Linked DNA regions of Sorangium aterium. The protein of the gene in region 1 binds, or shares a complex with, the protein of each later gene. Links are inferred from orthologs where the notes say so. Each region holds a gene or a part of one and is shown in the gene's direction. Other genes may lie near its edges. The genes, in order: secY, secG and secA.

Evidence for each region.
Region 2: secY (region 1) and secG share a complex: the UniProt entries of both Escherichia coli proteins name them as parts of the sec protein translocase complex. The link is inferred for Sorangium aterium from one-to-one orthologs.
Region 3: the proteins of secY (region 1) and secA are in contact, whole or in part, in a crystal structure (PDB 3DIN), measured with the Thermotoga maritima proteins. The link is inferred for Sorangium aterium from one-to-one orthologs. Residues at the interface, in WP_004081795.1 of Thermotoga maritima: Glu108, Gly109, Glu110, Glu111, Ala236, Glu237, Arg238, Arg239, Ile240, Thr241, Ile242, Gln243, Tyr244, Ala245, Arg246, Arg247, Val248, Thr249, Gly250, Arg251, Arg252, Val253, Tyr254, Gly256, Ala257, Ser258, Thr259, Tyr260, Leu261, Pro262; in WP_004082002.1 of Thermotoga maritima: Glu261, Ala262, Arg263, Lys300, Ala301, Arg302, Thr303, Ile304, Ile305, Leu323, Tyr324, Asp325, Pro326, Val329, Ser330, Tyr333, Ile336, Lys340, Phe345, Val349, Glu363, Phe364, Tyr374, Ser375, Gly376, Gly377, Glu393, Ile395, Thr482, Ser483.

Annotation. Positions count from the first base shown.
Region 1 is NZ_JAQNDK010000005.1:450,066-459,710, forward strand. Bases 6,728-9,645 are described here. They hold secY (preprotein translocase subunit SecY), read left to right. Parts: upstream 6,728-7,481; coding sequence 7,482-8,810; downstream 8,811-9,645. Other genes in these bases: rpmD (50S ribosomal protein L30), read left to right, coding at 6,728-6,896; rplO (50S ribosomal protein L15), read left to right, coding at 6,946-7,437; POL72_RS40070 (adenylate kinase), read left to right, coding at 8,821-9,462; infA (translation initiation factor IF-1), read left to right, coding at 9,459-9,645. Outside these bases: POL72_RS39985 (hypothetical protein), read right to left, coding at 1-291; rplV (50S ribosomal protein L22), read left to right, coding at 922-1,260; rpsC (30S ribosomal protein S3), read left to right, coding at 1,278-1,970; rplP (50S ribosomal protein L16), read left to right, coding at 1,983-2,396; rpmC (50S ribosomal protein L29), read left to right, coding at 2,405-2,608; rpsQ (30S ribosomal protein S17), read left to right, coding at 2,611-2,961; rplN (50S ribosomal protein L14), read left to right, coding at 2,966-3,334; rplX (50S ribosomal protein L24), read left to right, coding at 3,334-3,651; rplE (50S ribosomal protein L5), read left to right, coding at 3,654-4,379; POL72_RS40030 (type Z 30S ribosomal protein S14), read left to right, coding at 4,390-4,575; rpsH (30S ribosomal protein S8), read left to right, coding at 4,580-4,975; rplF (50S ribosomal protein L6), read left to right, coding at 4,975-5,592; rplR (50S ribosomal protein L18), read left to right, coding at 5,640-5,999; rpsE (30S ribosomal protein S5), read left to right, coding at 6,079-6,696; more of rpmD, read left to right, coding at 6,693-6,727. UniProt on the Escherichia coli protein: The central subunit of the protein translocation channel SecYEG. Consists of two halves formed by TMs 1-5 and 6-10.
Region 2 is NZ_JAQNDK010000005.1:1,331,518-1,340,992, forward strand. The notes cover bases 4,699-7,446. They hold secG (preprotein translocase subunit SecG), read left to right. Parts: upstream 4,699-5,810; coding sequence 5,811-6,083; downstream 6,084-7,446. Other genes in these bases: POL72_RS43295 (phosphoglycerate kinase), read left to right, coding at 4,699-4,864; tpiA (triose-phosphate isomerase), read left to right, coding at 4,861-5,703; POL72_RS43310 (hypothetical protein), read left to right, coding at 6,090-7,446. Outside these bases: POL72_RS43275 (serine/threonine protein kinase), read left to right, coding at 1-907; POL72_RS43280 (polyprenol monophosphomannose synthase), read right to left, coding at 945-1,667; trxA (thioredoxin), read left to right, coding at 2,030-2,353; gap (type I glyceraldehyde-3-phosphate dehydrogenase), read left to right, coding at 2,599-3,624; more of POL72_RS43295, read left to right, coding at 3,629-4,698; more of POL72_RS43310, read left to right, coding at 7,447-7,733; POL72_RS43315 (acyltransferase), read left to right, coding at 7,730-8,404; POL72_RS43320 (DegT/DnrJ/EryC1/StrS family aminotransferase), read left to right, coding at 8,401-9,475. UniProt on the Escherichia coli protein: Subunit of the protein translocation channel SecYEG. Overexpression of some hybrid proteins has been thought to jam the protein secretion apparatus resulting in cell death; while this may be true it also results in FtsH-mediated degradation of SecY.
Region 3 is NZ_JAQNDK010000002.1:1,346,638-1,356,944, reverse strand. What follows is about bases 2,783-6,362. They hold secA (preprotein translocase subunit SecA), read left to right. Parts: upstream 2,783-3,141; coding sequence 3,142-6,162; downstream 6,163-6,362. Other genes in these bases: fsa (fructose-6-phosphate aldolase), read left to right, coding at 6,300-6,362. Outside these bases: rpoN (RNA polymerase factor sigma-54), read right to left, coding at 1-481; POL72_RS20105 (Crp/Fnr family transcriptional regulator), read left to right, coding at 825-1,583; POL72_RS20100 (DNA-binding transcriptional response regulator), read right to left, coding at 1,537-2,244; more of fsa, read left to right, coding at 6,363-6,950; rRNA maturation RNase YbeY, read left to right, coding at 6,922-7,578; POL72_RS20075 (HU family DNA-binding protein), read left to right, coding at 7,643-7,951; lnt (apolipoprotein N-acyltransferase), read right to left, coding at 7,938-9,695; POL72_RS20065 (outer membrane beta-barrel protein), read right to left, coding at 9,832-10,307. UniProt on the Escherichia coli protein: Required for protein export, interacts with the SecYEG preprotein conducting channel.

The DNA of each region.
Region 1 (9,645 bases):
CGTGAGGTCGCCGTCCGACGCCTCGACGCACGCATCGCCGCCGCCGTCGCCGCCCTGGCCGCCGTCGCCGCCGCTGCCGCCCTGGCCGCCGTCGCCGCCCTGGCCGCCGTCGCCGCCCTGGCCGCCGTCGCCGCCGTCGCCTCCGCTGCTCGTGGACCCGTGGGTGACGCCGGGTCCGACCGTCTGGTCCACGTCGTTGTCGGTGTCCTCCGTGGTCACGACGCAGCCGGTGACGATGGCGGGCAAGATGAAGGTAAGCGCGAGGAAAGAATGGCGATGGCGAGCAAGCATGGTCACGGTGCCTCCTACAATGTCAGGGAAGAGTTCCACGGCCTGGTGCGTTCGACTGAACCTGGGGCTCCCCTATTCCCCTCGCAATCCTGCTCTTCGGCCTGGTCCAGCTGTCCGACGCCGACGCTCCGGGGGCGCACCTCCGCCGTCGGCGGCGCAGGCCGCCGTCGACCGCTTGTTTCAGCTGCATTTCGTCAGTGTCAAGAACAGATTTCAGCATCGTGGTCGTCCGTCCGCCTGCCCGGGCACCAGGCCCGGCGTGCCCGGCTCCTCCGGACGTCCGTTCAGGAAGAGCTGAAAAGCTGCTCAGGCCGCGGGGACGCGCGAAACAAACTGAAAGGGGGCGGAAGGATCGCGCTTGCGTACCGCGCCTCCCGCTGGTAATCACCGCGCTCCGTTTTCCCGGGCGATCGGGTGTCCTCCCGGTCTCCCAGTAGAAGAGCCGTAACGGCGCTTCGATCCCAGCTCCGCCCCTTCGGCCGCCGCGGGAACCCCCCCGGTGACGCGAAGGGGGCCCACGTCGATGGACGTCGGGCTGGGACCGGAAGCGTACGACGGTGCAACCGGTTCGCAGCGAACCGAAACCCGGTACGGAGTCACTCCGCCCGCCGGTGTCGCGAGGTATCTCGAATGGTAAGCAAAGCCAGTGCGATGTTTTCGCGGATCGCCCCGCGCAAGGCTCGCATGATCGCCGATCTCGTCCGAGGTCGCGACGCGGACGAGGCGATCCAGTTGCTCTCGTTCACGCAGAAGAGCGGCGCCCCCGTCCTGCGGAAGATCATCGAGAGCGCGGTCGCGAACGCCCAGCAGGCGGGCGCCGACATCGACGCGCTCTTCATCAGCAAGGCCACCGTCGACAAGGGGCCGAACAAGTTCAACCGCCGCTGGCGGCCGCGCGCGATGGGCCGTGCGACCCGGATTACCAAGGGCGTGTCGCACATCGTCATCGAAGTCGACGAGAGAAAGTAAGTAGAGGACCTGCCGATATGGGACAAAAGACCCATCCGTATGGCTTCCGCGTCGGTGTCATCAAGACGTGGAGCAGCAAGTGGTACGAGGACGGCGCTGCGTATCAGAAGTGGCTCCACCAGGACATCCGCATCAAGCGCGCGATCAAGCAGTACCTCTACAACGCCAACATCGCCGGCGTGGAGATCGAGCGCGCCGCCAACCGCGCGAAGGTGATCGTCTTCACCGCCCGCCCGGGCATGGTGATCGGCAAGGGCGGCAAGGGCATCGAGACGCTGAAGAGCGGGAACGTCGGCACCGCGTCCAAGGGTGAGACGCTCTTCCCCGGCGTGTCGTCGTTCACCGACAACGAGGTGTTCATCGACGTGCAGGAGGTCCGGAAGGCCGAGACCAACGCGCAGCTCGTCGCCGAGAACATCGCGACGCAGCTCGAGCGCCGGATCGCGTTCCGCCGGGCGATGAAGAAGGCGGTGGCCACCGCGATGAAGTTCGGCGCGAAGGGCATCCGCGTGCGCTGCGCCGGCAGGCTCGGTGGCAGCGAGATGAGCCGCGTCGAGACCTACCGCGAGGGCCGGGTGCCGCTGCACACGCTCCGCGCCGACATCGAGTTCGGCCTGGCCGAGGCGAAGACGAAGGTCGGCATCATCGGCGTGAAGGTCTGGATGTTCAAGGGCGAGGTCCTGCAGCGTAAGGCGCGCCGGATCCAGTAGAGGGATTGCAGAATGCTGTCTCCGAAGCGAACCAAGTTCCGCAAGATGCAGAAGGGGAACAACCGCGGCCTCGCCATGACGGGCAGCGACGTCTCCTTCGGCGACTTTGCGCTCCAGTGCGTCGAGCCTGCCCGCGTCACCTCGCGGCAGATCGAGGCGGCTCGTATGGCGATCCAGCGGCACGTGAAGCGCGCGGGCAAGCTCTGGATCCGCATCTTCCCGGACCGTCCGGTGACGAAGAAGCCGCTCGAGGTCCGCATGGGTGGGGGCAAGGGCGCGCCCGAGGAGTGGTGCGCGCTCGTGCAGCCGGGCCGCGTGATGTACGAGATCAGCGGCGTGAGCGAGGAGACTGCGAAGGAGGCGTTCCGCCTCGCGTCGCACAAGCTCCCGATGCAGTGCAAGTTCCTCGCCCGCGGGCTGACGTGAGGTAGGCGATGAAGGCGAAGGATTTGCGTGAACGCACCACCGAGCACCTGCGCGAGCTCGAGAAGTCTCTGGCGGCGGGCCTGTTCGAGGCGCGGTTCAAGAATTTCACGAATCGGCTGAACGACACGGCGACGATCCGCAAGTCGAAGCGGGATCTCGCGCGGGTGAAGACGATCCTCACGCAGCGTGCGCGTGCCGAGGAGAAGGCGTAGCCATGGCGAAGAAGAAGGCAGAGACCCAGCAGCCGGTCGCTGCGGCGCCCGAGCTGGCAGCCGCAGCGCCTGCGCAGGCTGAGACCGAGGCGAAGGCGCACGGCTTCCGGCGCAAGCTGGTCGGCAAGGTGACCAGCGACAAGATGAACAAGACGGTCACCGTCGAGGTCATCCGGAACGCGCTCGACCCTGTGTACAAGAAGTACGTCCGTCAGCGGGAGCGCTACAAGGCGCACGACGAGACGAACCAGTACAAGGTGGGCGATCGCGTCGAGATCACGGAGCACAGGCCGATCTCCCGCGACAAGCGGTGGCTCGTGACCAAGCTCGTTGCCCGCCCGGTGGAGGAGTAGCGCCATGATCCAGGTGTCGACGCATCTCGAGGTCGCGGACAACTCCGGCGCCCGAATCGTGAAGTGCATCAAGGTGCTCGGCGGCTCGCGCCGCAAGTACGCCGCCCTCGGCGACGTCATCGTCGTCTCGATCAAGGAGGCGTTGCCGGGCACCAAGGTGAAGAAGGGCGAGACGGCGCGCGCCGTCGTCGTCCGCACCGCCCGGGAGTACCAGCGCTCGGACGGCAGCTACATCAAGTTCGATGGGAACAGCGCGGTCCTCATCAACAAGGAGAAGGAGCCGATCGGCACCCGCATCTTCGGGCCGGTCGCTCGCGAGCTCCGCGCGAAGAAGTTCATGAAGATCATCTCTCTCGCTCCGGAGGTCCTCTGATGAAGCGCCTCAGGGTCGGTGACCTCGTGCAGGTCATCAGCGGCAAGGAGGAGGGGAAGCAGGGCCGCATCACGAAGATCCTCGCTGACGAGGATCGCGTGGTCGTGGAAGGCCTGAACACGGTGACCCGCCACCAGCGGCCCACGCCGCGCAACCAGGAGGGCGGGAAGATCACCAAGGAGGCGCCGATTCACGCCTCGAATGTCATGCCGGTCGATCCGGCGACGGGCAAGCCGACGCGCGTGAAGGTGCGCGTCGGTGAGGACGGCAAGAAGACGCGCGTCGGCAAGAGCGGCAGCGCGATCGGTGTGGGCTAGCCATGGCGGACAAGAAGGACAAGGACAAGGCGGCCAAGGACGCCGGCAAGGGCAAGGACAAGCCCAAGCCGCAGCAGGCCAAGCCTCAGGCGCCCGCCAAGAGCAAGGAAGCCAAGGGCGCGAAGGCCAAGGGCTCCGAGGCCGAGGCCTCCGGGCCGGCCGAGGATCGCCCGCGCGACCCGAACTACGCTCCCCGGCTGCGCACGCACTACAGGAAGAGCGTGACGGCCGCGCTCGCGAAGAAGTTCGGCTACAAGAACCCGATGATGGTGCCCCGCCTGCAGAAGGTGGTCATCAACATGGGTCTCGGCGCCGCGGTGCAGAACCCGAAGATCATCGACTCCGCCGTCGAGGACATGCGGGCGATCTCCGGCCAGAAGCCGGTGGTGACCCGTGCCCGGAAGTCGATCGCGACCTTCAAGCTGCGCGAGAACCTGCCCATCGGGGTGATGGTGACCCTGCGTGCCGAGCGGATGTGGGAGTTCGTGGATCGCCTGATCGCGTTCTCTCTTCCGCGTGTTCGCGACTTCAAGGGCGTTAGCCCGAAGGGGTTCGACGGCAAGGGCAACTTCACGATGGGCCTGCGCGAGCAGATCATCTTCCCCGAGATCGACTACGACAAGATCGATGTCGTGAAGGGGCTCAACATCTCGTTCGTGACCACGGCGAAGACGGACGAAGAAGGACGCGCGCTCCTGACCGAGCTTGGCATCCCGTTCCGGCATTGAGGGATTTTCGATGGCCCGTGCAAAAGAGTTTGCGAAGCTGAACCGTCCGCCGAAGTTTTCTACGCGGCACAAGAACCGTTGCAAGGTGTGCGGGCGCGCGCGCGCTTACTACCGCGACTTCGAGCTCTGCCGCGTCTGCCTTCGGTTGTTCGCGCTCCGTGGTGAGCTCCCTGGTGTGATCAAGGCCAGCTGGTGATTCTATGATGACCGATCCCATCGCCGACATGCTGACCCGCATTCGCAACGCGGCGCTCGCGCGGCACGACCGGACCGAGATCCCCGCGAGCCGCATCAAGGCCGCGGTCGCGGAGATCCTCAAGTCCGAAGGCTTTATCGCCGACGTGCGCGAGACCGAGGGCGAGGGTCCCAAGAAGCTCACGATCGTGCTCAAGTACGGGCGCGATCGTCAGAGCGCGATCGACGGCGTGCGCCGCGTCTCCCGCCCCGGGCGCCGCGTGTACGTGCGTCACGACAGGATCCCGCGCGTGTTCAGCGGGCTCGGGATCTCGATCCTGAGCACGTCCCGCGGGCTCATGAGCGACAGGGATGCGCGTCGCCTCAAGATGGGCGGCGAGCTGATCTGCGAGGTGTGGTGATGGAAGCTCAGGCGAACGCAGCCCAGCCCGCGAACGGTGACAGCCGGCTCGCTCCGAAGACGTCGCGCGTCGGCAAGCGCCCGATCGAGCTGCCGAAGGGGGTCACCGCGACCGTCAACGGCCGGAAGATCGACGTCAAGGGCCCGAAGGGACAGCTCTCCCGCGCGATCACCGACAAGGTGGATATCAAGCTCGACGGCGGCAAGCTGCACGTGAGCTCGGTGGCGCCGGGGCGCGACGGGTCGCGCCTCCAGGGCCTCACCCGGGCGCTCGTGGCCGCGATGGTGAAGGGCGTCGCCGAGGGCTACGAGCGTACGCTCGAGCTCAAGGGGACCGGCTATCGCGTCGAGCTCAAGGGCACGACGCTGAACTTCGCCCTCGGCTTCTCCCACCCGGTGACGTTCCCGGTGCCCACGGGGCTCACGGCGACGATCCCGGCGGACTCGAAGGGCACGATCCTCGTCCTGACGGGCGCGGACAAGGAGCTCATCGGGCAGACGGCCGCGACGATCCGTGGCTTCAGGCCGCCGGAGCCGTACGGCGGCAAGGGCGTCCGTTACCGCGGCGAGCGCGTGCGGGAGAAGGCTGGCAAGGCCGGCAAGGGCGGCAAGAAGTAAAGGCGAGCGGCGGCGTTTACGCCGCTGCACCGAGGGACGAGACGGTCATGGGCATGAAAATCGTCGGTCGGGAGCGCCGGAAGCTCCGCATCCGCAAGAAGGTCGAGGGGACGCCGGAGCGCCCGCGCCTCAGCGTCTTCCGCAGCTCGAAGCACATTTACGCTCAGGTCATCGACGACGTGAGCGGCAAGACCCTCGCCCACGCTTCGACGCTGTCGAAGGACCTCAAGGGCTCCCTCGACGAGGACAACAAGGTCGAGGCGGCGAAGAAGGTCGGGGCGCTGATCGCGAGGATCTGCAAAGAGAGGCAGATCGACAAGGTCGTCTTCGACCGCAACGGCTATCTGTATCATGGGCGCGTCAGCGCCCTCGCCCAGGCGGCGCGCGAGGCAGGTCTCGATTTCTGACTCCCACAGCCGCTGCCCTGATGGTGAGGGCAGCGGGCGCGGTCAACTGCCGCGGCGGAGAACGTGATAGAGGACGGTTATGGCGTTCGATCATGTCGACGAAGAGAAGCTGAAAGAGCGAGTCATCCACATCAACCGCGTCGCCAAGGTCGTCAAGGGCGGCCGGCGCTTCAGCTTCTCGGCGCTGGTCGTGGTGGGCGACGAAGCGGGGCACGTGGGCATCGGCCTGGGCAAGGCGAACGAGGTGCCGGAGGCCATCCGCAAGGGGAACGATCAGGCTCGCAAGAACCTGTTCCGCATCCCGCTGGACGGCGTGACCATCCCGCACGACTCGTTCGGCCACGTCGGGGCGGGCAAGGTCCTGCTGAAGCCGGCCAGCCCTGGGACGGGCGTCATCGCCGGCGGCGCGGTGCGCGCCGTCGTCGAGTCGGCGGGGATCCACGACGTGCTGTCGAAGTCGCTCGGCACGAGCAACCCGCACAACGTCGTGCACGCGACCGTCGCGGCGCTCCGTGGGCTCAAGAGCCCGGAGAGCGTCGCCGGGAAGCGGTCGATGCAGCTCGACTCGCTCGACTACCAGCGCCGCGGTGGCACGAACACCGCGGGTCGACGGCGCGCGAGCGTCGCGCCGCCCCCCGGGAAGCCGGGCGGCGGTGGTGGTGCACCGAGCGGCGGCGGTGAAGGAGGCTCGCAGTGAAGCTCCGGGTACGTCAGAAGGCCAGCAACATCGGCCAGGTCGAGCACACCCGCAAGATCATCAAGGGGCTCGGCCTGCGTGGGCCGGGGTCCGAGGTGGTCGTCGCGAACACGCCGTCGTTCCGTGGCATGGTGAAGAAGATCCTCCACCTCGTCGAGGTCGAGGAGGTCGCCGACGGTGCGACCTCCTCGAAGGCCTGAGAAGCGAGATCGTCATCCAGCGGAGTCGCCGCGTACGGAAGTGTGAAACATGGACATTCTCTCTAAGCTCCAAGCCCCTGAAGGCGCCGTAACCAAGAGGCTCCGCGTTGGCCGTGGCGTGGGCTCGGGCGTCGGCAAGACGTCTGGCCGCGGACAAAAAGGGCAGAAGGCGCGGGCCGGCGGCAACATCAACAAGAAGCACTTCCAGGGCGGGCAGACGCCGATCCAGCGTCGCCTCCCGAAGCGTGGCTTCCGCAACCCGCTCGCGGACATCGTCGTCAACGTCAACGTCGGTGCGCTCGAGGCGTTCGACGATGGCGCCCAGGTCGATCTGATCGCGCTCCACGAGCGCCGCCTCGTGCAGGGGCGGTTCGACGTGCTGAAGATCCTCGGCGACGGTGAGCTCACGAAGAAGCTCACGGTGACGGCGCACCGCTTCTCCAAGGGAGCGGTCGAGAAGATCGAGAAGGCGGGGGGCAAGGCGGTCGTGCTCGCGGCGCCTGCACCCCAGGGCAACTCGACGGACTCCTCGTCCTCGTAGCCAGCGCGCACGCGCACCCACCAAGCCGGAGTCCAGGATCGCCTATGGCCAGCCTCGCGGGAATCACCAACTTTCACAAGATCCCCGAGCTCCGGCGACGCGTGATCTTCACCCTGGTGATGCTCGCGGTCTACCGGGTCGGCGTCTTCGTGACGACGCCCGGCGTCGACCGGAACGCGATGCGGCAGTACGTCGCGAAGCAGTCCGGCGGGCTCCTGAGCTTCTTCAACATGTTCTCGGGCGGCGCGCTGGAGAACCTGTCGATCTTCGCGCTCGGGATCATGCCGTACATCTCGGCCTCGATCATCATGCAGCTCATGGGCATGGTCTACAAGCCCATCGACGAGCTGCGGAAAGAGGGCGAGCAGGGCCGCCGGCGGATCGATCAGTACACGCGGTACGGCACGGTCGCGCTCTCGCTGTTCCAGGCCTTCTCGATCGCGAAGATGCTCGAGGGCCTGTCGAGCAGCGAGACCGGGGCCGGGATCGTGAACCACCCCGGCATCGGCTTTCAGCTGATGACGGTCATCACGCTGACGACCGGGACGGCGTTCCTGATGTGGATCGGCGAGCAGATCACGGAGCGCGGCGTCTCGAACGGCGTCTCGCTCCTGATCTTCGCCAGCATCGTCACGCGCATCCCGGCGGAGCTCGGCAACTACTTCGCCCAGAACGCGGGCGATCTCCAGCCCCTGACGATGGCCGCGGTCGTCGCGTTCATCGTGTTCGTCATCGCCATCATCGCCTTCTTCGAGAACGGCAGGCGTCAGATCCCGATCGTGTACTCGCGGCGCCAGGTCGGTCGCCGCGTCTACGGCGGGCAGACGGCGCACCTGCCGCTGAAGGTGAACACGTCCGGGACCATCCCCCCCATCTTCGCGTCGTCGCTGCTGATGTTCCCGCAGACGCTCGCGAACATGAACGTCCCCGGGGCCGACCACCTCCAGGCGATCATCAACCGGGGGGACTGGGTCTTCAACACCGGCTACGCGCTGCTCATCATCTTCTTCTGCTTCTTCTACACGAACGTCACATTCCAGCCGGTGGACGTCGCGGAGAACCTGAAGAAGCAACAGGCAAATATCCCCGGGATCAGGCCAGGCAAGCAGACGGCGGACTACATCCACCGCGTGATCCAGCGGATCACCGTGGGCGGCGCGCTCTATGTCGCCGCGGTGTGCGTGGTGCCCTCGATCGTCGGCAACCTCCTGCGTGTCCCCTTCGGCTTCGGAGGCACGTCGCTGATGATCGTCGTCGGCGTCGCGCTCGACACCGTGAACCAGCTGGAGGCGCACCTGATCACGCGGAGCTACGAGGGGCTGACGGGCCCCGGTGCCACCCGCATCCGGGGCCGCAGGCTCCCGGAAGCGTGATGGAGGGCAAATGATCTTGGTTCTGGTGGGGCCTCCTGGAGCTGGGAAGGGTACGCAGGCGAAGCTGCTGTGCGCCCGCTTCGGCATCCCGCAAATCTCGACAGGCGACATGCTGCGCGAGGCAAAGCGGTCGGGGACGCTGGAGAAGCGCTATCTGGACATCATGGACTCTGGCGGACTCCTGCCCGATGAGGCTGTCATCGGCCTCATCGCGCGCAGGACGGTCGAGCCCGACTGCAGCAATGGCTTCCTCCTGGACGGATTTCCCAGGACGGTGCCGCAGGCGGACGCGCTCGACGAGCTGCTCGCCAGCCAGGGCGGTACCCGGATCGACGCGGTGATCCAGCTGGACGTGGCGCGTCCCCTGCTCGAGGAACGGTTGATCCATCGCCGCACTGACAAACGAAGTGGACAGATATATCATCTCGTCTATAATCCGCCGCCCCCCGGTGCGGAGCTAGAGCATCGGGCCGATGATCGGCCCGAGGCTGTTGCAAAGCGTCTCGATGCCTACGAGGCGATGACGGCCGCGCTTCTGCCGTTCTACGAGCAGAAGAAGCTGCTGCATCGCGTCGATGGGGTCGGGAAGCCTGAAGACGTGACGCACAGGGTGCTGTCGGCCATTGGCCGGCCGGGCTCGGGTGGAGAATGAGGCGTAAGAATCAGACCAGACCGCCGAAGGAACCGAAGGGCGACAAGCTCGAGTTCGACGGCGTGGTTCAAGAGGCCCTGCCGAACGCCATGTTTCGCGTGAAGGCGGACAACGGCCTCGGCGTCCTCGCGACCATCAGCGGCCGGATGCGGCAGTACTACATCAAGATCCTGCCGGGCGACC
Region 2 (9,475 bases), 880 kb from region 1 along the record:
CGATCGCATGCGTCCCGAGGGCGGGAGCACCGTGGTCGGCACGTTCGGGTACATGGCGCCGGAGCAGTTCCAGGGCCGCGCGCTGCCCGCGTCGGACGTCTATGCCGTCGGCGCGACCGCGCTCTGCCTGCTCACCGGCGAGGAGCCGGAGAACCTGCCGCACCGAGGGCTCGCGATCGACGTGCCCGCTGCCCTCGGCGATCGCGCGGACCCGCGCCTCGTCCGGGCGCTCTCCGCGATGCTGGAGCCCGACCCGGACCGCCGCGCCGCGCGTATCGCGCCGCTCCTTCCGGGGCTCGAAGCGGGCGACGCGCCCCCCGAGCGCGCTCGCGAGCCTGCGGAGCGCGGGGCGCACAAGGAGGACAGGCGCGCGCACAAGGACGAGCGCAAGGAAGAGAAGCGCGCGCGCAAGGACGAGCGCAGGGAGGTGAGGCGCGCACGCAAGGAGGAGCGGCGCGCGCGCCGGCACGAGGGGCGCCCGTCGCTCGATCGCGGCCTGGTGGGCCTGCCGCTCGTGGCCGCGCTGTTCGGCCTCACCGTCGCGCGCATCGCCGTCGGCCTCGCGCTCGGGGTGATCGTCCCGACGGTGCTGACGCTGCTGTCCCTGGTGTTCGGCCGCGTGCTGCGCGAGAAGGCCGCGCCGAACGTGCGCAGGGCCGGGCGGGTCGCCGACCTCGCGCTGCGCCGCGCCACCCGCGTCGTCCGCGGGCGCCCGGAGCCCGACGCCGCTGCCGAGCGCGGCCAGGACGAGGCGGCGCGCGTGCGCTTCGAGGAGCAGGAGGCCCCCGGTCGCTCGCGCATCCACGACGGCGACGTCGCGCTGGAGGAGGAGCTCGACGAGCTGGAGGCCGATGAGCACGGCCGCGCGCACGCCGGGTCGCGGCCGCCTCGCGCGGGGGAGCGCTGAGCCCAGCGCGCGCTCGCGCTCCGGCGGGGCCGCGCGATCAGATGCGGCCGCGCGCGGCGTCGAGCTTCAGGCGGAAGACCTCGACGATCGCCTCGGCGAAGATCCGGCGGCTCATCTTCGAGCGGCCTGCGCGGCGGTCGACGAACACGATCGGCACCTCGACCACGCGGAGCCCTTTGCGCAGCGCGCGGTAGGTCGTCTCGATCTGGAAGGCGTAGCCGTTCGAGCGCACGCTGCCGAGATCGAGCGAGAGGAGCGCGCGCCGCGTGAACGCCTTGTAGCCGGTCGTGAGGTCACGGATGCCGACCCCCAGGATGGTCCGCGCGTAGAGGGAGCCGCCCTTCGAGAGCACGTGCCGCCCGAGGCCCCAGCCCTCCACGCCGCCGCCCGGCATGTTGCGCGAGCCGAGGACGACGTCGGCGCCCCGGGCGATCGCGTCGAGGAACGCCGGCAGGTGGCGCGGGTCGTGCGAGAGGTCGGCGTCCATCTCGAGCGCGACGTCGTAGCCGCCGTCCAGCGCGCGCTGGAAGCCCTCCAGGTAGGCCGTGCCGAGCCCGCGCTTCGCCGCGCGGTGGAGCACCCGGACGCGCCCGTCGCGCGCGGCGAGCTCGTCGCCGAGGGCGCCGGTCCCGTCGGGCGACGCGTCGTCCACGACGAGCACGTGCGCGTCCGGGGCCGCCGCGAGGACGGAGCTCACGAACTCGGCGAGGTTGTCTCGCTCGTTGTACGTCGGCGTGATGATGAGGGTTCGGGGGGCCATCCTGGCTCGGCGCCGCGCGAGCGGGCGCTCGCACGCGTGGTCGTGCGCACCGTGCAGCGCCGCGCGCCGGGTTCGCGGGCGTCCGCTCGCGCTCAGGCCTCCGCCGCGTCGGCCAGCAGGGGCGCTCCGGCGCCGGGCGATCTACCAAAACGATGGCGCAGGCGGAAGGTTCCGCGGGGTGCGCCGCGAGCGCCTTGTGGGTTGCCGGAGGCGTGCGCGCCGGGTACTTTCCTTTCCCGACAGGGCGTCCGCTCTGCATCGGGCCGATAGGCTGGCGCGGCCTCGGTCAACCCACGGGGCGCGCCCCGCGCACCACCCGCGCGGCCCCGAACATGAACAGCGCGGCACCGACGGAGACAATCATGGCAGGCGAGCACGTCGTCACCTTCACCAACGAGAATTTCGAGTCCGAGGTCATCAACTCCCCGATCCCCGTGCTCGTGGACTTCACGGCCACCTGGTGCGGACCCTGCAAGCAGCTCGCGCCGATCGTCGAGACGATCGCCAAGGAGTCCCAGGGCACGCTGAAGGTCGGCAAGCTCGACATCGACGCGGCGCCCAAGCTCGCCCAGAAGTACAACGTCCGCGCCGTTCCGACGTGCATCCTGTTCCGGGGTGGCGAGAAGGCGGGCTCGTACACCGGCGTCGCGAGCAAGGAGAAGCTCCTCCGGGAGCTCGGCGTCTGATCCGCGGCCGCGCGTGACGCCGGCGCGACAGCGCCCGAGCGCGCCAGCGCTCCCCTTCCCACAGACCGAAACCACCCCAAATACCGACCGAAAGCCCTCCCGGCGAGGCGCCGCTCCGGCCAGCCGGCCGCGGCCCCGCCGCCGCCGGCGCTCCACGTCGCCGGCGCCCCGCGGCTGAGGCTTTGCTTGACCGTCGCGCGCGAGGTGACTACGACTCGCGCCGGCCACTTTCCCAGGAGTTCGCGATGGCGACGAAGATCGCAATTAACGGTTTTGGGCGCATCGGACGCTGCATTGTCCGCGCGCTTTACGAGCGCGGCGTGAAGGATATCGAGCTGGTCGCCATCAACGACCTGACGGATCCGGCGACGCTCGCCCACCTCTTCCAGTACGACTCGATCCACCGCGAGTTCAAGGCGGCGAAGGTCGGTCACGGCGACAAGCACATCAGCATCGGCGATCGGAAGATCGAGGTCCTCGCGCTGAAGGATCCGGCCGAGCTGCCGTGGAAGAGCCTCGGCGTCGACATCGTCCTCGAGTGCACCGGCCTCTTCACGGACAAGGCGAAGGCCGCCGGCCACATCAACGCGGGCGCCAAGCGCGTCATCATCAGCGCGCCGGCCAAGGGCCACGACCTCACGGTCGTGATGGGCGTGAACGACGAGCTCTACGACGCGCAGAAGCACACGGTCATCTCGTGCGGCTCCTGCACGACGAACTGCCTCGCCCCCATCGCCAAGGTGATGCTCGACAACTTCGGCATCGTCCGCGGCCTGATGACGACGGTCCACTCGTACACGAACGACCAGCACCTGCTCGACATCCCGCACCGCAAGGGCGACCTGCGCCGCGCGCGCGCCGCCGCCGTCAACATGATCCCCTCGAGCACCGGCGCCGCGAAGGCGCTGTCCGAGGTCATCCCGGCGCTCAAGGGCAAGTTCGACGGGCTCGCGATCCGCGTCCCCACGGTCGACGTCTCGCTCGTGGACCTCACCCTCGAGACCGAGAAGCCGATCACGAAGGAGAGCATCCACGCCGCGATGAAGCAGGCCGCCGAGCAGGGGCCGATGAAGGACGTCCTCAACTACACCGATCGGGAGCTCGTCTCGGGCGACTTCATCGGCTCGCCCGCGTCGAGCACCTTCGACTCGACCATGACGTCGGTCCTCGGCGATCGCTTCGCGAAGATCTTCTCGTGGTACGACAACGAGTGGGGCTTCTCGAACCGCATGATCGACCTCGCGCAGCTCGTGGCGAGGAAGGGCGTCTAGCGCCGTGAAGCTCACCGGAATCCGCTCCGTCGAAGACCTCGCCGCCGCCGGGGGCGCTGCTGGCCTCAGCGGCAAGCGCGTCTTCATCCGCGTCGACTTCAACGTCCCGCTCGACAAGAAGACGGGCAAGATCACGGACGACTCGCGCATCCGCGAGGCGATCCCGACGATCAAGCTCGTCATGGAGGCGGGCGCGAAGGTGATCCTCGCGTCGCACCTCGGCCGCCCGAAGCCGGGCAAGACCGAGGGGCTCTCGCTGGAGCCGTGCGGGGGGCGGCTCAGTGAGCTCACGGGCTACGAGGTCCACCTGCCGGACGACTGTGTCGGCGACTCGCCCAAGAAGGTCATCTACGACCTCCGGGCGGGCCAGATCTGCCTCCTCGAGAACCTCCGCTTCCACGAGGAGGAGGAGAAGGACGACGAGGGCTTCGCGCGCCAGCTCGCCGAGCTCTGCGACGTCTACGTCGACGACGCCTTCGGCGCCGTGCACCGCGCCCACGCGTCGGTGCACGCGCTGCCGCGCCTCATGCGCGAGCGCGCCGCCGGCCTCCTCCTCCAGAAGGAGCTCAAGGCGCTGACCCGGCTCGTCGATCGCCCGGAGAAGCCTTACGTCGCCGTCCTCGGCGGCGCCAAGGTCTCCGACAAGATCGACGTCGTCGAGGCGCTCCTCAACGTGGTCGACACCCTGTGCATCGGCGGCGCGATGGCGAACACCTTCCTCGCCGCGCAGGGCAAGAACCTGCAGAAGAGCCGGATCGAGGAGGACAAGCTCCCGCTGGCGCGCACGATCATGAGCAAGGCGCGCGATCGGGGCATCCAGCTCCTCCTGCCCGTCGATGCCGTCGTCGCCTCGAGCATCGACGCGACGCAGGGCGAGCCCGCGTCCGTCGACGCGATCCCCGAGGGCACGATGGCGCTCGACATCGGCCCCCGGTCGATCGAGCAGTTCGGCCAGGCGATCGAGAGGGCGAAGACGGTGTTCTGGAACGGCCCGATGGGCCTCTTCGAGACGCCCGCCTTCTCCAAGGGCACGTTCGACGTCGCGCGCATCATGAGCGGCGCCTCCGGCTTCACGGTGGTCGGCGGCGGCGACAGCGCGGCGGCGGTCAAGCAGGCCGGCGAGCACATCGCCAAGGGCTTCGATCACATCTCGACCGGCGGCGGCGCTTCGCTCGAGCTCATCGAGGGCAAGCGTCTCCCGGGCGTCGAGGCGCTCCGGTCGGCCGAGGTGAGCGAGTGAAGCCCGTGAACGATGGGGGCACGCCCGGGGAGGCGGGAGCCGCCTCGCGGGCGGCCTCGCGTCGTCCGCTCATCGCCGGCAACTGGAAGATGAACGCCGGGGGCCAGGACGCATGTCCTCTCTCGGCGGCCGTCGCCAAGGCGACGCGTGAGCTCACCCGGGCCGAGGTGGTGGTCGCTCCGCCGTTCACGGCGATCGCCGCCGTGGCCCACGAGCTCGCGGAGGCGAAGAGCGAGGTCGGCATCGCCGCGCAGAACATGAGCGCGGAGGTCTCCGGGGCGTTCACCGGCGAGATCTCCTCGGGCATGCTCAAGGACGCGGGCGCGACCTGGGTGATCCTCGGGCACAGCGAGCGGCGGCAGCTCTTCGCCGAGACCGACGAGTCGGTCGCCCGGAAGGTCGCCTCGGCGATGGCCGCCGAGCTGCGCCCCATCGTCTGCGTCGGCGAGACGCTCGAGCAGCGCGAGGCGGGTGACACGCTCGCCGTGGTCGAACGGCAGGTCCGCGCCGTCCTCGACGAGCTCGCGAAGCAGCCCGGCTTCGGCGTCATCGCCTACGAGCCGGTCTGGGCGATCGGGACGGGCAAGGTCGCGCGCGCCGAGGACGCTCAGGAGGTGCACGCGTTCATCCGCGGCCTGCTCGCGAAGGCCTCGGAGGACCTCGCGGGCGTCACGCGCATCCTCTACGGCGGCAGCGTCAAGGCCGACAACGCCGAGGCGCTGCTCGCCCAGGACGACATCGACGGCGCGCTGGTCGGAGGGGCTTCGCTCGACGCCGCTGGCTTCGCCAAGATCGTCGAGGCCGCTCACCGACTGGCGGAGCGCGCGGAACAGGGGTAGATCGCAGGCCGCTCCCGTCTCGCCGCGGGAGCGCCGGCCTGTCCTGCCGCCCACTTGCCCCCCTGGGCCCCTCGCGCGGGCCAGACTCACCCAGCTGAAAGACGCCGATGCTTCACACGCTCCTCAACATCGTGCACGTGTTCGTCTGTCTGTTCCTCATCCTCGTCGTGCTCCTCCAGCAGGGCCGCGGGGGCGGGATGGGCTCGGCCATGGGCGGCGCGACGGCGCAGGTGTTCGGCGGCCGCGGCGCAGGCAACTTCATGACCCGCCTCACGGCCGTCTGCGCTGCCGTCTTCATGGCGACGAGCGTGTCGCTCGCCTACCTCTCGTCGGCAGGCGACCGCGAGCTGCGCGAGTTCGAGAAGTCCCAGGAAAAGTAGGCTCGCGTGCTGGGGCCCGCCCCCGCGCCGGGGAGGGAAGCGGGCAGGGCGCTCGACGTGGGGTCGTCCGTGGAGGCGGCGTCGGCCGCCTCCGTCCCTTTCGCGCGCGACCTTGCCCTCGTCGCCCTCGCCAAGGCGGTCGTCTCCGCCCTGGTCCTCGCGCTCGGCTTCCGGGCGGTGAGCGACGACGACTTCGCGCGCGTGGTCCTCGCGCAGGCGTGGGCCCACGCGCCCCGGCTCGACCCGACGGGGACGAGCTGGCTGCCTGTCCCTTTCTGGCTCAACGGCGCGCTCTTCCGGGTCTTCGCGCCGACCCTCGAGGTCGCCCGCGCCATCGCCTTCGCCCTCGGCCTCGCTTCGGCCGCGCTCGTCCACCTCTCCGCCCGCTGGATCACGGGCGACCGCCGCGCCGCGCTCGCCGGCGCCCTGCTCGCCGGCGCCTTTCCCTGGAGCGCTTGCCTCGGCGTGGCGACGGTCCCCGAGCTGCCGACCGCCGCCCTGTCGCTGTTCGCGGTGGCGTCGCTCGTCACGCCGCCGGCCGGGCCTGCGCCCCCGGCCGGACGCGCCCTCCTCGGCGCGTTCGCGCTCGTGCTCGCGACGCTCTCCCGCTACGAGCCCTGGTCCGTCGCCGTCGCCTTCGCGGCGATGGCGCTGCTCGCCGCCGCCCGCCTCGGCCAGGGCCGCGGCGCGCAGGCGAAGCTCGCGCTCGCCGCGCTCATCGCGCTCGCCGGGCCCGCCGCGTGGATCGCGTGGAACCGCGCCGCCCACGGCGACGCGCTGCATTTCCTCGCCCGCGTCGCCTCCTACCGCAGCGCGATCGGCCCGGGCGGCGACGGCGCCCTGCTGCGGCTCTTCGCGTACCCTGCCGCGATGGTCCGCGAGGAGCCGGAGCTCTTCGTGTGGCCCATCGCCATCGCCCTCGTCGCCTGGCGCGCCCGCCGCGGCGCTGCGCCGGGGGCAGCGCGCCCGCTCCCGCCGCTCCTTCGCGCGGCCCGTCCGTACGCGCTCCCCGGCGCGGTCGCCGCCTTCCAGATCGCGGCGCTCTCGCTCGCCCTCGTGCGCGACGGCGCGCCCACCCACCACCCCGAGCGAGCGACCCTCCTCGCGCTGCTCTTGCTCGCGCTCGCCGTCGGGGATCTCTCGGCGCGCGCGTTCCGGGGCGCCTCGGCCGGCGCGCGGCGCGCCCTCGGCGGCGCGCTGCTGGTGGTGCTCGCCCTCGGCGCCTTCTTCCGGCCGCACCTGCGCCGCGAGCACTTCAATCCGCGGAGGGACGAGGTCGCCATCGGCCGCGTCGCCGCGGAGCTCACGCCTCCTTCCGCGCCCCTCCTCCTCGAGGTCGTCGACTATGGCCACCTCGCGGCGCTCGCCGCCCTGGGGCGTCCCGAGGGGGTTCACCCCGATCGCTCGATCGATCCCCGTGATCCGCCTGTCCGCTCGAGCTTCGAGGACCCGGCCTCGCTCGCGCGCCGCGCCGCCGGCCTGGGCGCCGCCTACCTCATCGGGCGCGTCAGGCCGCCCGTCATCGATTTCGCCGGCCCGCCGCTCGCGACGCGCGGCGCCTGGGGGATCTGGCCGGTGCCTCCGGCAGGCGGCGCGCTGGGGGCCCTGCCGGAGGGTGGCCCCAGCGGCCCCGCGGACAGGGCGCCATGAGCGAGCCTGCAAAGCCCTTCTTCGCGCACCCGTCTGCGTGCATCGACGAGCCCTGCGACATCGGCGAGGGGACGAAGGTGTGGCACTTCTGCCATATCTCGGCGGGGGCGCGGATCGGCCGCGCCTGCGTCCTCGGCCAGAACGTCTTCGTCGCGGGCACCGCCGTCATCGGCGATGGCGTCCGGATCCAGAACAACGTGTCTCTTTATGACGGCACGCTGGTCGAGGACGACGTGTTCCTCGGCCCGTCCGCGGTGCTCACCAACGTCGTCAACCCGCGTGCCCCGATCGACCGCCGCGCGTTCCTCGACACGACGCGCATCCGTCGCGGCGCCACCGTGGGCGCCAATGCCACCATCGTCTGCGGCGTCACGATAGGGCGCCATGCGTTCGTCGGCGCCGGCGCGGTCGTCACGCGCGACGTGCCCGACTATGCGCTCGTCACCGGCGTGCCGGCCCGGCGCACCGGCTGGATGAGCCGCCACGGTCACAAGCTCGTCGCCGCGCGCGACGGCCTCCTGCGCTGCCCCGAGAGCGGCTATCGCTACGAGCGCCGCGGCGACATCGTCCGCTGTCTCGACCTCGACGAGGACGCGCCGCTCGCCCGGCCCCGCGCCGCGGCCACGCGCCATTACCGCGATCCCCTCTCCGCGGAGGACACCGACGGATGACCGCCCCTGTTCCCTTCTTCGATCGAGCCCGCGGAGATCTCGCCCTGCAGGACGAGCTCTCCGCCGTGTTCCAGTCCGTCCTCCGGAGCGGCCACTACATCCTCGGTCCGGAGGTCGAGGCCTTCGAGTCGGAGTGCGCCGCGTACCTCGGCGTCCGGCACGCGATCGGCGTCTCTTCCGGCACCGACGCGCTGCTCGTCGCGCTGATGGCGCTCGGCGTCGGCGCGGGCGACGAGGTCGTGTGCCCCGCATACACGTTCTTCGCGACCGCGGGCGCCATCCACCGCTCCGGCGCCACGCCGGTCTTCGCGGACGTGCTCCCTGGCTCGTTGAACATCGACCCCGCCTCGACGGCGCGCGCCCTGACGGAGCGCACCCGGGCGATCCTCGCCGTCCACCTCTTCGGCGACTGCGCGCCCATGGATGAGCTCCTCGCGATCGCGGGCGGCCGTGGCCTGCCGGTCATCGAGGACGCGGCCCAGGCGTTCGGCGCCGAGCGCGGCGGCCGCCGCGCGGGGGCGCTCGGGCTCATGGGGTGCTTCTCGTTCTTCCCGACCAAGAACCTCGGCGGTTTCGGCGATGGCGGGCTCGCGACCACCGACGACGACAAGCTCGCGGAGCGCGTCCGGACGCTCAGGGCGCAGGGCGCTCGGAGGAAGCACCATCACACCCGTATCGGCGGCAACTTCCGGCTCGACGCGCTCCAGGCGGCGCTCCTCCGCCGCAAGCTCCCGCGGCTCGGCGCGCTCCTCGAGCGGCGGCGCGAGCACGCCGCGCGGTATGCCGCGCTGCTCGGCGGGCGAGATCTGCCGCTGACGCTGCCGGACGCCGGCGCTGCGGGGCATACGTTCAATCAGTATGTCATTCGCCTGAAGGATGCCTCTCTGCGCGATCCGCTGCGGAGCTCGCTTGCGGAGCAGGGCATCGGCACCGAGATTTATTATCCCGCGCCGCTCCACCTCCAGCCTTGCTTCGCGCAGCTTGGCCCGCCGGAGGGCTCCCTTCCGGTCGCGGAGGCGGCGGCGCGCGACACGCTCGCGCTCCCCATCTTTCCCGAGCTCACAGGCGACG
Region 3 (10,307 bases), on another replicon or contig:
ACTGCCGCTCGTTCTCGACGAAATCGCTCATCTGGAGCTGCCAGAGCAGGTGGTCGCGCAGGTTCGACGGCTTCGTCAGGTTCTGGTCGATCGGCGGCAGCTCTTCGAAGCCGCCCCGGTGCGCGGGCATGGCCTGCTGGAGCTGCCTGTTTTCCAGGAATTGCTCCCAGTCCACCTCCTTGACCCGCTTCTCCGTCTCGCGCGCCGCGATGTCGGTGTCTCGGTCGAACCGCTCGCCGTTCTCGAGCCGCTGCTCCGTGGGCAGGTCGGCGTTCCTCCCCCGCTGATCCGCCTTGTCGCCGTCCCGCGCCTTCGGGTCGGTCATGTCGTCCGCGAGGACAGGGTTGCCGTCCAGCTCCTTCCTGATCTCGTCGACCAGCTCGAGCCGTGAGAGCTGCAGCAGCCGGATGGCCTGCACCAGCTGCGGGGTCATCACAAGCTGCTGCGACAGCTTGAACTGGAGCTTCATCTCCATGCCCATGAGGAGCTCCTTCTCTCAGTTCGCCGCCAGCGCCACCCGCCGAACGGGGGCCGGGGCATTGCGCGAGGTTCGTGCCATCGAGTGTCTCATTGGTGGCCTCACCCCCAACGTAGCATCGAACGGGGCAGCGGCCCGGGTCTTGCTTTCACGTCTGCACCAAAAAATAGCGCAGGGCTTGCATCCTACACCGCTGAACATGGTTTCAGCCTTCGCCGCGGTAGATTTTTCGCCCCGCGCGGAGCTCTGCCCGCAGCCAGTTCGGATTGGCCCCCATCTGCCGATCGTTGCACTATCGGCCGCCGATCGGGAGGCTTGAAATCCCGAAAGGTTGGGCGAAGGCGCGATGGGAAAGCCGAAGGTGCGCGGACCTACGCGCGGGCACGGGATGGAGGGCGTGCGCGGCGGGGCGTCGTCGCCGGATGTCGAGAAGGAGCGGATCCTGTCTCGCTCGCCCCTCGCGTCGCTGGCCTCGCCGAGCCGGCGTGCGCTGTTCGAGCTCGGCAGGGTCGAGCGGCTCACGCGCAGGCAGTGCGTTTGCCAGCAGGATGCGCCGCCGAGGCACCTGTTCCTGATCGGGGCGGGTCGCGTGAAGGTCGAGCGCGTCGCCGACGGTCGGGTGGTTCCGCTCGGGCACCGCGGGCCCGGCGACCTCGTCGGCGAGGGCGCCCTCGCGGGCGCGACGGTCTCCTCCGAGAGCGCGACGGTGCTCGACGAGGGGGACGCGCTCGTGGTGCCGCTCGCCGGTCTCGAGCGGCAGCTCGCGTCCGACGCGGCGCTCCGCGGCGCGCTCGCCGCGGCGCTCGTGGCGCGCAAGCTCGAGACCGAGGCGCGCCTCGGCTCGCTGCTCCTCTGCACGGTCGAAGCGCGCCTGATCGAGTTCCTCCGCGCCGCTGCGCGGCGCTGGGGGCAGCCCCACACCGCTGGACAGCTGGTGTCGGCGCCGTTCACGCACGCGGACATCGCGCTGCTGATCGGGTCCACCCGCGAGACGGTCACCCTGCTGCTGGGCAAGCTGAAGCGCGCCGGCCTGATCGCGTTCGACCGGCGGCGGATCGTCATCCGGGATGGCGAGCACCTCGAGGCGCACGCCGCGACGGCCTGAGCGTCCGCCCGGAGGGGCCGCTGCGCGGCCTGCGCTGGAGCCGGTACACCGCGGCGCCGTTCGGCTCGATGAAGGTGCGCCGCTCTGCGGGGCGGCCTCCCGCGCCTTCCACGCCCGCCGCAGCGCCAGGCGCGCTCGGGCGGCTCCCCTCCAGCTCGCCGATCTCGCCCTGGACCAGACGGAGGCGAGGAAAGATCCCGGACTGCGTGGATTCCCGGGCGCGGAGGTCGACGAAGATCGTGCTGAGCAGCCGACCGAAGGCGTACGGCTTGAGCAGGACCTCGCTGACGTCGTCCGTGCCGTCGCACGAGGCCGGCTCGTCGGCACAGAAGATAACCCGCCGGGGCATCGTGCCCTCGCGCCGCAGGCGGCCCAGGATCTCCCGGGCGCCTTTCGTTCCGGGGGCGAGATCGATCAGCGCGACGTCGTAGACGCGCTCGCGGGAGAGGGAGATCGCTTCCTCCAAGGTCGCGGCCGGGCTGACGAGCGCGCCGCGGTTGCAGAGGAGGAGCGCCGTGGCCCTCCGGAGGACATGGTCCTGATCGAGGAGGAGAACGTTCGGTTGGTACGTCATCGGGTATCCCTGCGGCTTGCAGTCGAATTGCCCCGCATCGACGAGGACGGCGACGAGCGCGCCCCCTCCGTCGTTCAGCGGCAGCATCCGCGTCCGCGGACGGTCCCCCCTTCGCAACGCACGTGCCGAGGGGGAGGCGCCGCCGCCGCCCGGGCCTCGTTTCCCCTGTTCTCGGCGGCAACCCGGTCGTTCGAGCGTCGCTGCCGGTGAGGCTGCCCCGCCGACCCCGGGGCCGCCGCTGTGCCCATTTCGCGCTCCCTCCGCAGCGCCTCTCCGCCCCGACGAAGAGCGCCCCCCCACCCTGTCGGCTTGCCCACCGCGTCCTTGGCCGTCGGTGGGCGGTTCGTGCGCACGGGCCAGCCCAGGTTTGCGGCCCCTCCAGGGCGGCGCGGTCCGCCGATCCGCCGGTTGCTCCAGGCTCGACGTACCGCGGGCCACATGTCCGGACCGCTCGCGCTGCCCCGACCTGACGCGTTCGGCGCAACGCAGCAAACTGATTTTCCCGCTTGATGAGGCTGGCGTGGGGTGCCACAAGCGTCCGCGCGCACGAGTGGCGGAATTGGTATACGCACCGGTTTTAGGTTCCGGCGCCGCTAGGCTTGGGGGTTCGAGTCCCCCCTCGTGCACCACGGCTTGGCGCCTGGAGGACTCGACCAGCTCGCGGCGTGACGCGCCGCCCCGGGGCGCCTCCGCCGGGTAGCCCGGGACGGTCGTGGTCCGCTGGGCGCGCGGCGCGGGGACGAGCGTTCGTCGTCGGGCCGCGCGCGGATTTGAGGACGAACGCGTGATGGGGCCCGGGCCGCGGAGCCTCGGACGGCCTCCGGCGGCCTCCAGCGGATCGCCTCGGCGGCGTCGTCGACCGCGCGCGCGGTCCCGGAATTGCGCGACGCCCGCGGCGCGACTACGTTCGCGTTCCTCGGCCGGACCCTCTCCTCCCACCTGACCGCCGCGGAGCCAAGGCACGTAAAGATGTTCACTTGGGCGATGAAGAAGATTTTCGGCACCTCGCACGAGCGTGCCATCCGCCGCATGCGACCCCGGGTCGAGGTGATCAGCAGGATGGAGCCGGAGCTGCAGAAGCTCTCGGACGCCCAGCTCCGGGCAAAGACGGCGGAGTTCAAGGAGAAGCTCGCCAACGGGGCGACGCTGGACGACATCCTGGTCCCGGCGTTCGCGGTCTGCCGCGAGGCGTCGAGGCGCGCGCTCAAGATGCGCCATTACGACGTGCAGCTCATCGGCGGCATGGTGCTCCACAACGGCTGCATCGCCGAGATGCGCACCGGCGAGGGCAAGACGCTGGTCGCGACGCTCCCCTGCTATCTGAACGCCCTCGAGGGCAAGGGCGTCCACGTCGTCACGGTGAACGATTACCTGGCGCGGCGCGACGCCGAGTGGATGGGCAAGCTGTACGGCTTCCTCGGCCTGTCGACGGGCGTGGTCGTCAACCAGCAGGGCGACGCCGAGAAGCGCGACGCGTACCGCTGTGACATCACGTACGGCCAGAACAACGAGTTCGGCTTCGACTACCTGCGCGACAACATGAAGTTCTCGGCGCTCGAGTACGCGCAGCGCCCGCTGCACTATGCGATCGTCGACGAGGTCGACTCCATCCTCATCGACGAGGCGCGGACTCCGCTCATCATCAGCGGGCAGGGGGAGCGCTCGAGCGACAAGTACCGCACGATCAACGAGGTGATCCCGCAGCTCCGGAACGAGGAGCATTACGCCGTCGACGAGAAGGCGCACTCGGTGACGCTGACCGACGAGGGCGTGGAGACGGCAGAGCGGCTGCTCGCCTCGCTCCAGGTGCTCAAGGGCACGAACCTCTATGATCCGGTGAACCTCGAGACGCTACACATCCTGAACCAGTGCTTGCGCGCGCACACGCTCTACAAGCGCGACGTCAACTACATGGTACGCGACGGCAAGGTGCTCATCATCGATGAGTTCACCGGCCGCGTCCTGGCGGGGCGCCGGTGGTCGGACGGCCTGCATCAGGCCGTCGAGGCGAAGGAGAACGTCCGGATCCAGGAGGAGAGCCGGACGATGGCGACGATCACCTTCCAGAACCTCTTCCGGCTGTACAAGAAGCTCTCCGGGATGACCGGCACCGCGGACACGGAAGCGGCGGAGTTCCACAGCACGTACAAGCTCGACTGCGTCATCATCCCCACGAACAAGCCGGTGGTCCGCGTCGACTACGAGGATCTCGTCTACAAGACCGAGAAGGAGAAGTTCACGGCGGTCATCAACGAGATCCTCGAGAAGCACGAGCTCGGCCAGCCGATCCTGGTGGGCACGACGAGCGTCGAGAAGAGCACCGCGATCAGCCGGATCCTGACGAAGCGGGGCGTGAAGCACAACGTGCTGAACGCGAAGCACCACGAGAACGAGGCCTACGTGGTCGCGCAGGCGGGCCGCAAAGGGGCCATCACGGTCTCGACCAACATGGCGGGTCGCGGGACGGACATCATCCTGGGCGGCAACGCGGAGATGCTCGCCAAGCTCAAGTTCAAGGAGCAGAACCGCCAGCCCGAGGCGGAGCCCGAGGCGTTCGAGGCTCTGGTCGAGGAGATCAAGAAGGAGTGCACCGCGGAGGGCGACGAGATCCGCGAGATCGGCGGGCTGTACATCCTGGGCACCGAGCGGCACGAGTCGCGCCGCATCGACAACCAGCTGCGCGGCCGCGCCGGCCGCCAGGGCGACCCCGGGACGTCGAAGTTCTACCTGTCCCTCGAGGACGACCTCATGCGCATCTTCGCCGGGGATCGGGTGAAGAACCTGATGGAGCGCATGGGCATGCCCGACGACGAGCCCATCGAGCACCCGTGGGTGACGAAGAGCGTCGAGAACGCGCAGAAGAAGGTCGAGGAGCGCAACTTCGACATCCGCAAGAACCTGCTCGAGTACGACGACGTGATGAGCGCGCAGCGCAAGACGATCTACGACATGCGCCAGTCGCTGCTCGTCGGCCGTTACTCTCCCGAGATCATCGACGAGGAGGGGAAGCCGACGGGCGAGAAGCGGACGATCAAGCCGCTCGCGTCCATCGTGGAGCTGGTCCGGCCGGACGTCGGCTACCTGCTCGGCATGTTCGCGAACGACCCGGTGATGCCGCTCGACGCGGACGGCAACCGGCGCGAGATCGTGCGAAAGGACTTCGAGAAGACGGAGCGGTTCGTCGAGCTCGAGAACATGCAGCGCGAGATCTACACGCGCTGGGGCGTGAAGCTCGAGCTCGAGTCGCGCGCCGACAAGGTCCTCGAGATCTACGACGAGTGCTCGGAGCTCATGCCCCTGGCGCTCACCGAGCAGCGCGAGCGGCTGCTCGATCTGATGGACCGGATCATCGGCGCGATGGTCGAGGAGTCGTGCCCGGCCCGCAAGCCGCCGGAGGACTGGGACTGGGGCGGCATCTTCCAGGGCTTTCGCGAGCACTTCGGCGTCGAGCTGCCGGACGACATCGCGCACATCGGCGACCAGGAGACGCTGGCGCGGGAGCTCTACGACCGCGCCGAGAAGGCGTACGAGAAGCGCGAGGAGGAGATCGGCGTCGAGCTGTCGCTGCGCATCTTCCGCCACCTCTACCTGGAGGAGCTCGACAAGGCCTGGGTCGACCACCTGACCGACATGGACCACCTCCGCGACGGCATCGGTCTGCGCGGCTACGGGCAAAAGGACCCGAAGCAGGAGTACAAGAAGGAGGGCTACAACATGTTCGTCAACATGGTGGCCCGCGTCTCCTCGAACGTGGTCACGAAGCTCTTCAGCGTGAACGTCAGGCGCGCCGAGCAGGAAGAGGCGCAGATCGAGGCTGCGGATCGCGAGCGGCACGCTGCGGCGCTGCTCGACGCCGTCGCGCAGCACGACGAGTCCCTCCCGATCGGCGCGAACCCTGCCCCGGCGCTCCCGCAGCCTGCCGTCATGCAGGAGCAGGAGTGCCCCTGCGGCAGCGGCCAGCCGTTCAACAAGTGCCATGGTGTCGAGGACGAGGCGACGGCCTGAGCCGGCGCTTCCTGCCCGCTCCGCCTGATAGCTAGAACGAGGCAGCGAGGGCCCCTGCCAGGCCCTTGCTCCTCGGCATCTCACCCCCGCATGAACACCGCCTGAGGACCGATCCATCGGTTCCCGGAGGCAGCATCATGAAGGTGTTCATCGATTCAGGGGATATCGCGGAAATCAGGGAAGCGCAGTCGATGGGGGTCATCGACGGCGTCACGACCAACCCGTCGCTCCTCGCCAAGGCCGGCAAGCCGACGAAGCGGGCGATCGCCGAGATCTGCGAGGTGGTCGACGGCCCCATCTCGGCCGAGGTGGTGGCGGTCGAGAAGGACGCGATCCTCCGCGAGGGTCGCGAGCTCGCGAAGATTCACCGGAACGTGGTGGTCAAGGTGCCGCTCATCGACGAGGGGCTCAAGGCCGTCCGCATCTTCGCTTCCGAGGGCATCAAGACGAACGTGACCCTCTGCTTCTCGGCCGCCCAGGCGCTGCTCGCGGCCAAGGCTGGGGCCACGTTCGTGTCGCCGTTCGTCGGGCGCGTCGACGACGCCGCGGGAGACGGGATGGATCTCGTCCTGCAGGTCGTGACCATCTTCAGGAACTACGGCCTCTCGACGCAGGTGCTCACCGCGAGCGTACGGCACCCCGTCCACTTCGTGCAGGCCGCCATGATCGGCTCGCACGCCGCGACGATGCCGCTCAAGGTCATCAAGCAGCTGATCAAGCACCCGCTCACCGACGTCGGGCTCGCGCAGTTCTTGGCAGATGCGAAGAAGATCCCCGAGCTGGTATAGCGATCCCGTGGCCGAGAAGCGCAAGGAGAGCTCGGGGACGAAGCGCCGCGGGAGCCGCCCGGCGGCCCCCGCGGTCGTGTCCGTCACGACGCAGGGAGGGCCCTTCAAGGGGGTGTCGACAGCGGTCGTGCGCCGGCGGGCGAGCAAGATGCTCGCCCACCTCGCGTTGGAGGGCGTGGAGCTCTCCGTCGCCCTGGTGAACGATGAGGCCATCCACGAGCTCAACCGCAGCTACCGGCGCAAGGACAAGCCGACCGACGTCCTCGCCTTCCCGCTGCTCGACCAGAACGGAGCCAACTCGCGCAGGCGCGGCCGGCGAGGTCCCGTGGATCCGTCGGTGTGGCGCGGTCTTCTCGGCGACGTGATCGTCTCGATCGACACGGCCGCGCGGCAGGCCGCCGAGCGAGATCGCCCGCTGCTCGACGAGATCACGATGCTGCTCGGGCACGGCCTGCTCCACCTGCTCGGCTATGACCACAAGACCGACGCAGAAGAGCGGGAAATGACGGATTTGACCCGTGAGCTCGAGGTCGCGGCGGCGTCTCGAAGCAACAGCACCACTGTAATCAAACCACATCGCAGCACCGCGACGCCAAACGCGACGCCAAAGAAGACGGGGGCGCGATGAGTTATCGCTTGCGATGCGAAACCTCGCTTGTTAAACGGACGCCCCCTTTCGACTTGGAGGAGACATGCCCGGTTCGAACAAGCTGACCAAGGCGCAGATGATCGTCGGTCTTGCCGAGGCCACCCACCTCGACAAGAAGTCCGTGGCCAGCGTGCTCGATGCGCTCGGCGAGCTGGTGAAGAAAGAGCTCGGTCCGGAGGGGCCGGGCGAGGTCACGGTTCCGGGCCTCGTGAAGATCAAGGCGAAGGAGATCCCGGCCACGCAGGACCGGGAAGGCGTCAATCCGTTCACGAAGCAGCCGATGACCATCAAGGGCAAGCCGGCGAGCCGCAAGCTCCGCGCGGCGCCCGTCAAGGCGCTCAAGGACGGCTGAGCGGCGCGTCCGTGGCCGCAGCTTGCGTCGCCGCATCGGGCGGCGCGAGCTCCGGGGGCCCCGCAGGCGGTCGCGCCCCCGAGCTGACGCCCCGGGCTCGTTGCGGGGCCTTCGCTGTGGAGCGTCGCGCCCGGAGCGCACAGCCGATGCTCGCGAGGGCGAGCAGCGTCGCCATCGGGGCGTCGCCCAGCCGGGTGTAGAGCGTCAGCGGCGTGTCCCTGATCGAGGGGGTCGCAAAGGTCACCCCCGGCGCTGCGCTCTCGTCGCGGCTGCGCACCACGCCTCGGGCGTCGATCCACGACACGACGCCGAGGTTCACGGCGCGCACGAGATCCCGGCGCAGCTCGATGGCACGCATGACCGCGAGCCTCGCGTGCAGCTCGGGCTCGGCGCTCCCGGTGAACCAGGCGTCGTTCGTGATGTTGACGAGGAGGCTCGGGGCGAGCGTCCCGGTGATCCGCCGCCCCACCCCGGTGAGCGTGTCCTCGTAACAGTTGAGCACCCCGATCCGGAGCGCGGGCCCGTGCTCTCGGGGCAACGTGAGGGCGCGCGGCTCTGCGCCCGGGATGAGCCCGCCGCTTTTCTGGAAGATGCGCCGCAGCCAGGGCAGGTAAGCGCCGCCCGGGACCGTCTCGCCGAACCAGAGCAGCTGCAGCTTGTCCTGCGTCGGCTGCATGCTCCCATCAGGGAGCACGAGGGTCGCGGAGTTGTAGCTGTTCCGTTCCTCGACGCCGTCGGCGGCCTTCACGGGCGGCGCCTGGGTGATGAGCCCCGCGAGGATGGGGCCGCGGATGTCGGGCCCCAGGATCGCTCGACCGCCGCGCGGCGCCTGCCGGGCGCTGTGCGAGAGGGGGTAAGGATACGCCGCCTCGGGCCAGAGGGTGAGCTCTGCGCCGCCGGCCTCGGCCTCCCGGGTGAGCTCGTGCAGGGTCCGCAGGATCCGCGGGTGGTTCTTCGCTTGCCAGCGCTCATGCGGCCCGACCGCCTGGTTGACGAGCGCGACCCGCGCCGTCGGCAGGCCGGCGCTGGCGCGCTCGACCGCGGCCATCCGCAGCGCACCGTGGACCGCGAGCAACCCGAACAGCGCGACGCTCGAGAGCGCCGGGTAGAGGATCGCTCGGGGCAACCGAAGGCGGACGGGCCGCGATTCCTGAGCGAGCGCGCTCTCGAGCGGCCGCCCGCCCGGCGCTCTCCCCGAGGCGGCCAGACCGGCGCGGGTGAGCAAGGCCGCCCCGACGGCGAACAGCACGGAGACGCCCCGCTCGCCGATGAGGTCGGCGAGCTGCACGAGCGCCGGCCAGGGGCTCATGAGACCGGCAGGAGTCCAGCCGAAGACGGTCGGGATGGCCACGGCGGCGAACACGCCGGTCGCAAACGCGAGCTCGAGGGGAGCGCGCAGCCGCCGGATGAGCGCGCTCGTGATGCCGCCGCAGACCGCCCAGACCAGCGACTGAGCGGCCGCGAGCAGCACCAGCGCGAGGTACGAGGCGGCCGCGCCGAGAGGTGTGAACCGCTGGATGACCTCTGGCACGAAGCGCAGGCCCACGATGCCCGCCGCCGTTCCCCACACAGCGCCGCGCCCGAAGGCGCGCCAGACCGTCGGGGCGTCGTGGACGGCGGCCGCCAGCAGGGCGAGGCCAACGATGACGGCGGGGACCAGATCCGTGGGCGGCGCCGTGAGGGCGAACGTCGCGCCGCCAGCGAGCGAAAGGAACAGCGGGGCGCGGCCACGGAGCGCGCGCATGATCGAGGCCTGGGGCACGATGCGGCGTTATACCGCGTGGAGACGGTCCGGACCGCGACCGCGACGACGGCCTGGCCGAGCGCAGGACGGACGCGCACCGCACGGTCAGGGCGGACAGGAGGCTATGACGAGCCGCTCACCAGTAGATGCTGAGCCCGCCGCGGAAGAGCCCGCCGCCCGATGTGTTGGTCGTGCGGCCGGTGTCTGGATCCGTGAACTCGGGAACGAGCCCACCGTCCGTACGGCTGCGCACGAAGCCGAGCGCATCGACGTTCAAGGCGATGCGAGGGGAAAGCCGGAACTCGAGGCCGATGCCGCCGTGCGCACCGAAATAGTCGTACTCCGTATTCGGAACGAACTCGGTGCTGCCAGCCGCGGCCTCGCTCGAGGAGCGATCGACCTCGGCGTGCGCGATGTTCAGGCCGCCCATGAAGTAGAACTGGGTGCGGCTGCGCGGGTTGACGAACAGCATCCCGCTCAGCGAGAGCGGCACCTCGGTCCGCTGGTCGCCGTTGTAGTCCGTGCCCGCGAGGAAGTCGGCGCCTGCATCGATCGCAAACGCCGGGACGGGCCGGTAGCGCAGGCTGATCCCGACGCCTCCCATGCCAGCGT